One region of the Streptomyces sp. NPDC015127 genome, then DNA from elsewhere that is predicted to be linked to it. Evidence: riboswitches for the same ligand, from Rfam matches in the RefSeq annotation. Region 1 holds a riboswitch; the other holds the start of a gene.
What was found. A riboswitch is a leader RNA that binds a small molecule or an ion and turns the genes downstream of it on or off. The one in region 1 is predicted to bind S-adenosylmethionine.
Positions count from the first base shown of each region.

Region 2: linked by a shared signal. The riboswitch ahead of thrC (threonine synthase) and the one ahead of ACF08N_RS13615 (aminotransferase class V-fold PLP-dependent enzyme) in region 1 are both predicted to bind S-adenosylmethionine.

Region 1 is NZ_JBIBVE010000006.1:80,984-84,383, reverse strand. It holds gene trpD (anthranilate phosphoribosyltransferase) at 1-900, shown strand, start outside; SAM riboswitch class IV at 978-1,095, shown strand; gene ACF08N_RS13615 (aminotransferase class V-fold PLP-dependent enzyme) at 1,307-2,704, shown strand; gene ACF08N_RS13610 (Lrp/AsnC family transcriptional regulator) at 3,200-3,400, opposite strand, start outside.
Region 2 is NZ_JBIBVE010000012.1:113,987-117,386, reverse strand. It holds gene ACF08N_RS24005 (MoaD/ThiS family protein) at 1-149, opposite strand, end outside; gene thrC (threonine synthase) at 146-1,450, opposite strand; SAM riboswitch class I at 1,468-1,612, opposite strand; gene ACF08N_RS23995 (glucosyl-3-phosphoglycerate synthase) at 1,728-2,669, shown strand; gene ACF08N_RS23990 (hypothetical protein) at 2,708-2,917, shown strand; gene ACF08N_RS23985 (trehalose-6-phosphate synthase) at 2,975-3,400, shown strand, end outside.

The DNA of each region.
Region 1 (3,400 bases):
GCGGTGGCCCTGCGTGCCAAGGGCGAGACCGTCGAGGAGATCAGCGGTCTCGTACGGACCATGTACGAGCACGCCAACCTCATCGACGTCCCCGGCCCCAGCGTCGACATCGTCGGCACCGGCGGCGACGGCGCCAAGACGGTCAACATCTCCACCATGTCCGCGATCGTCGTCGCCGGTACGGGCGCGAAGGTCGTCAAGCACGGCAACCGGGCCGCGTCGTCGGCGAGCGGCGCCTCGGACGTCCTGGAGAAGCTCGGCGTCAACTTGGAGCTGACCCCGCAGCGCGTGGCCCAGGTCGCCGAGGAAGCCGGGATCACCTTCTGTTTCGCGGTGAAGTTCCACCCGGCGCTGCGGCATGTCGCCGCGGCCCGCAGGGAGCTCGGCATCCGCACCACCTTCAACTTCCTCGGGCCGCTCACCAACCCGGCCCGGGTCAAGGCGCAGGCCACCGGAGTCGCCGACGCCCGGATGGCGCCCATCGTCGCCGGCGTCCTCGCCGAGCGCGGCGCCTCCGCGCTCGTCTTCCGCGGCGACGACGGCCTGGACGAACTCACGACGACCGCGACGTCCCGCGTGTGGGTCGTGCGGAACGGCGCGGTGCGCGAGGAGGCGTTCGACCCCAGGGACCTCGGCATCGACCTGGTGCCCGTGGAGGCCCTGCGCGGCGCCGACGCGTCGTACAACGCGGACGTGGCACGCCGCCTGCTCGGCGGCGAGACCGGCCCGGTGCGGGACGCCGTCCTGCTCAACTCGGCGGCCGCGCTGGCCGCGCTGGAGCCGACCGACGGCACGCTGAACGAGCAGTTGGCGGCCGGCATGGCACGGGCGGCGCAGTCCATCGACTCGGGTGCGGCACGGGCGGCGCTGGAGCGCTGGGTGACGGCGAGCCATTCCTGACGCCGACGCGAGGGCGCGGTCCACTATCCGGACCGCGCCCTTGCGTCATCCGAGACGTATGGCAAGATGCTCTTCAAGGTCATGAGTGACAGCGATTACGGCCCCGGCCCGCTGTCCGGCAACCCTCCGTCCGTGGCGGGGTGCCCCGGGTGAAGACCAGGCCGCAGGCAGCGAGGTCTGTGGCAAGCGCGGACCCCCGCGACATCGTTCGAATGTCGCGTCCCTGGGGTCCTGGTCCTCAAGGGAGCTGTCTCGTGAGCAAGCGAATGCGATAGGGCGTTTCCGCCCCTTCTTCATCACACCTCCGCGCGGTGATGTCCGTGTGTCGAGGTCTTTCCCCGTACGCCGTCGTGCCGTCACGGGTTCTGTCGAAGCCAACTCGCCTTTCCTGCCGGGAGATACCGCCATGTCCGCACGCCCTGCCGCTTCCGCTCTCGCCTCCGCCGCTGTTGCCTCCGCCGACTCCGCCCCCTGCTGCGCCGAGCCGCTCCCGGTCCTCGGCCGGGACGTCACCGTCCCGCTCGTGACCGGTGGCGAAGTCACGTACGCCGCGCTCGACTACGCGGCGAGCGCGCCGGCGCTGCAGCGCGTGTGGGACGACGTCGCCGCGTACGCCCCGTACTACGGCAGCGTGCACCGGGGCGCCGGGTACCTGTCCCAGCTGTCCACCGACCTGTTCGAGAACAGCCGGGCGACCGTGCACTCCTTCCTCGACTGTCGGGACGGCGACCAGGTCGTCTTCACCCGGTCCACGACGGACTCGCTGAACCTGCTGGCCGCCGCCCTGCCCGCGGACTGCCAGGTCTTCGTCTTCGAGACCGAGCACCACGCCTCTCTGCTCCCGTGGCGCGACGCGCGGGTGACGTACCTCAACGCGCCGCGCACGCCCGGGGAAGCGGTACGGACGCTGGAGCACGCGCTCGCCGAGCGGGACCCGTACGGTCCGGCGCTTGTCTGCGTCACCGGTGCGTCCAACGTGACCGGTGAGCTGTGGCCGGTGAAGGAACTCGCGGCCGCCGCCCATGCGCACGGTGCGCGCATCGTGCTGGACGCCGCTCAGCTCGCGCCTCACCACCCCGTGTCCGTACGGGAGTTGGACGTCGACTGGGTCGCCTTCTCCGGGCACAAGCTGTACGCGCCGTTCGGCTCCGGCGTCCTCGCCGGCCGCGCGGACTGGCTCCAGGACGCGGAGCCGTACCTGGCGGGCGGCGGCGCGTCGCGGAAGGTGGCGCGGCGTACGGACGGCGGGGTCGACGTCGAATGGCACACGACGGCCGCGCGCCACGAGGCCGGTTCGCCGAACGTGATCGGCGTCTACTCGATCGCGTCCGCGTGCAAGGCGCTGACGGACGCCGGCTTCGACGCGCTGGTCGAGCGCGAGCAGCACCTGATCGCGAAGGTGCGCGAGGGGCTGGCGGAGGTGCCGGAGGTCCGCGTGCTGTCGCTCTTCGGCGACGACGCGCCGCGCGTGGGAGTCATCTCCTTCGTCGTCGACGGCTGGAACAGCTCGCACTTCGCGGCGGCGCTGTCGGCGGAGTACGGCATCGGCGTCCGCGACGGCCTGTTCTGCGCCCACCCGCTGGTGCGCACGCTGCTCGGCAGCGACCCGCAGGACGTCGGCGAGTGCGGTGCGCCGGAGGCTGAGCCGGGGGAGAAGTCGCTGAACGCGATCCGGGTGAGCTTCGGCGCGGGCACGCCGGACGAGCATGTGGAGCGTTTCGTGGAGGCGGTGCGGGAGCTGGTGCGCGAGGGCGCGAAGTGGACGTACCACACGGAGGACGGGCGCTGCGTCCCGGCGGTCTGACCCGGGGGCGCCGCGCCCCCGGGTGCCCCCTGCCGGGGGTGGTGCCGGGGGCCGGGGCCTCCGGAGTGGGGTACCCGGACTGCTTTACTCACCGCGCTTCGCGCGAGCTGCGGCGCTTTACGTCCGGGCACCCCTCTCCTCCGACCCCGACCCCCTCCGGTCGACTCGGCTGTGACAGGCCGGTGGCCGTCTCCACGACCGGTGGTCGCTGCCCTGGTCGGGCGGGTGTCCACGGACGGTCGGCGCAGGGGCCAACCCCGGGTCAGGGACGTGCAGGGGTCGTGTTCGGGACGTAAAGCGTCGTGAGATACCGCAACGCAGGTTCGTGAAAGCAGTCCCGGATACGAGCCCCGGAGGGGCCCGACGCAGCGGTCCCGGACCGGGCCCGGCCCGAGAGCCTGGTCAAGCCCCGAGCGCGCCGCGCTCCGAGAGGCGCTGCGGTCACGGGCCGGGCCAAGCCCGAGGGCGTCACCCGGTCGGTCGCCCGCGCAAGTGCTACGCGTCGAGGCCGATCGCGAACGCCGCCTCCAGGTCGTGCTGTGAGTACGTGCGGAACGCCACGTGCGTGTCCGTCGCCTCGACGCCCGGGATCTTGCTGATGCGGCCCGGGATCACATCCGCCAGGTCGTCGTGCTTCGCCACGCGCACCATGGCGATCAGGTCGTACGTGCCGGTCACGGAGAAGACCTCGCTGAC
Region 2 (3,400 bases), on a different contig from region 1:
TGGTCGTCCAGGACGCGGGCCGCGATGCCGGTGTGGTTCTTCTCCAGGTCGGCGATGACCTCGGCCAGGGTCGCGCCCTCGGCGGCAACCTCGGCCCGGCCGCCCGTGTACGTGCGGAGGATGGTGGGGATACGGACGTTGACGCTCATGCGAGGCCAGCCTCTCGGAAAGAGTCCAGGTTGGGTCGGATGACTGCGGTCATACCCGTCGTGGGCGCCACCGCGTCGAGGGTCTTGAGGCCGTCACCCGTGTTGACGACGACCGTGGTGAGGGTCGGGTCGATGGCACCGGCCTCGATCAGCTTCTTCGCCACACCGAGGGTCGTGCCGCCGGCGGTCTCCGTGAAGATGCCCTCCGTACGGGCCAGCAGCTTGATCGCGTCCACGATCTGCTCGTCCGTGACGTCCTCGACCGCGCCGCCGGTGCGGCGGCAGATGTCCAGGACGTACGGGCCGTCCGCCGGGTTGCCGATCGCCAGGGACTTGGCGATGGTGTCGGGCTTCTGCGGCCTGACCACGTCGTGGCCCGCCTTGAAGGCGACGGACACCGGGGAGCAGCCCTCGGCCTGGGCGCCGAAGATCTTGTACGGCTTGTCCTCGACCAGGCCGAGCTTGATCAGCTCCTGCAGACCCTTGTCGATCTTGGTGAGCTGGGAGCCGGAGGCGATCGGGATGACGATCTGGTCGGGCAGCTGCCAGCCGAGCTGCTCGCAGATCTCGTACGCGAGCGTCTTGGAGCCCTCGGCGTAGTACGGCCGCAGGTTGACGTTCACGAAGCCCCAGCCCTCGCCGGCCGGGTCGCCGATGAGCTCGGAGCAGAAGCGGTTGACGTCGTCGTAGTTGCCCTCGATGCCGACCAGTTCACCGCCGTAGACCGCGGCCATGACGATCTTGCCCTGCTCCAGGTCGTGCGGGATGAACACGCAGGAGCGGAAGCCCGCGCGGGCCGCCGCGGCGCCGACCGCGCCCGCGAGGTTGCCGGTGGAGGAGCAGGACAGGGTCGTGAAGCCGAAGGCGCGGGCGGCCTCCAGGGCCTGGGCGACGACACGGTCCTTGAAGGAGTGCGTGGGGTTGCCCGAGTCGTCCTTGACGAACAGCTTGCCGGCCTCGAAGCCCAGCTCACGCGCGAGGTTGTCGGCCTTGACGAGCTTGGTCCAGCCCGGGTTCAGGTTGGGCTTGTCCGCGACGTCGGCCGGGACGGGCAGCAGCGGGGCGTAGCGCCAGATGTTCTCGGGCCCGGACTCGATCCGCTTGCGCAGGGCTTCGGGGTCGCCGCTCGGCACGTCGTACGCGACTTCGAGCGGCCCGAAACACGCCTCGCACGCGAAGATCGGGCCGAGGTCGAACCGCTCGCCGCACTCGCGGCAGGAGAGCCCGGAGGCGGGGCCCAGGTCGACGGATCCGGCGGAACCGGCGGAGTCGTTGGTGGTGGCAACAGTCTGCACAGCCATGGAGGCGAGGCCCTTTCTCCTCATCTTCCCCGCGGCGCATCTCGCCGCGAGACGGAATTGGCACCTTCCCTAGCCGTGAGCCTCGCGCGATGAGCGCAGAGATCGGCTGGAGGGTTGCCGGGGCTTCAACGGGCCGTATCCCTCTGCCCCTCTGGATGAGCGGTATTCGGTTGTCGGCGCGGCCCCCCGACATGCGAGGGTCCTGCGCGTTGTTCAAGACTGTAACCGAACCCCCGGACGCTTGAGATGGTCGTCCGATCCGCGAGATGGAGATCACGTGCTGGATGAGGTGGAGCGCTGGCTCTCCCGGCGGTCCTGGTCGGTGGCCGACCGCCCACTCGGCCGGCTGCTGGCCGCCAAGAAGAACACCACGGTCAGCGTCGTGCTCCCGGCCCTGAACGAGCAGGAGACGGTCGGGGAGATCGTCTCCGCGATACGCGGCACGCTGATGTCCGGGCCCGTTCCGCTGGTCGACGAGCTGGTGGTGATCGACTCGGCGTCGAGCGACCGCACGGCCGAGGTGGCCGCCGCGGCGGGCGCGCGGGTGGTCCACCGGGACGCCGTCCTGCCGCGCATACCGGCGGTGCCGGGCAAGGGCGAGGTGCTGTGGCGGTCACTGATGGTGACCAGTGGTGACATCGTGTGCTTCGTGGACGCCGATCTGCGCGCGTTCTCCCCGGACTTCGTCTCCGGCATCGTGGGGCCGCTGCTGACCGATCCCGAGGTGCATTTCGTCAAGGCGATGTACGACCGTCCGCTCGGTGGCGCCGCCGGTCAGGGCGGCCGGGTGACCGAACTGGTGGCGCGGCCCCTGCTGAATCTGCACTGGCCGCAACTGGCCGGTTTCGTCCAGCCGCTGGGCGGCGAGTACGCGGCCCGGCGCTCCCTGCTGGAGCAACTGCCGTTCCCGGTCGGTTACGGAGTGGAGTTGGCCCTGCTGGTGGACGCCCTCAACCTGGTGGGCCTCGACGCCCTGGCACAGGTCGACGTGGGCACGCGCAGGCACCGCCATCAGGACGGGCAGGCGCTGGGCCGGATGGCCGCGACGATCTACCGCACCGCGCAACTGCGGCTTGCGCGCGGCCATTTGGTGCGGCCGGCGCTCACCCAGTTCGAGCGCGGGCAGCACGGATTCGTCCCCAGGACCCACCCGGTGGACACCGAGGAGCGGCCGCCGATGCGCGAGATCGGTGAGTACGCGGCGCGTCGCGCGGCATAAGCCGGAACCGGCGCCCATTTTGTCTACCTTTCCTATTTATGGACCTCATGGATCTGATGGACGTCATGCACGGGATCCAGGGCACGGCGCCGGCCCTGGCCGCCGAGGTACCCCGGCACACCGGTGAGCTGGCCCGCACCGGTTCCACGGCCGAGCAGCTGTGGCTGCTCGGCGGGGTCGCGCTCAGTCTCACCGCGGCGGGCGTGATCGCCGTCGCGGCGGTCCGTGGCCGGAACCGTGACCACTGACCCGCGGCGCGGCCGTACGCACGTTTGAGGGAATGCGGGACGGGCTAGGTTCGCCACATGGTCACCGACGCTGCTCAGATCCTCGTCGCCTCCAACCGCGGCCCGGTCTCCTACTCGCTGGACGGGAGCGGCGGGCTCGACGCCCGCCGCGGCGGGGGCGGCCTCGTCTCCGGCCTCTCCGCGATCGGCTCCGACGCGCAGACGCTGTGGGTGTGCGCCGCCCTCGGCGAGGGCGACCGCGAGGCCGTGCGGCGCGGCGTGAGCGAGCCGGGCGTCCGGATGCTCGACATCGACGCGGCCGTCCACGCCGACGCGTACAACGGCATCGCGAACTCGGTGCTGTGGTTCGTGCACCACATGCTCTACCAGACCCCGCTGGAGCCGGTCTTCGGCCGGGAGTTCCGGCGGCAGTGGGACGCCTACCGGTCCTACAACCGCGCCTTCGCCGAGGCGCTGGCCGCCGACGCGGCCGAGGGCGCCGCG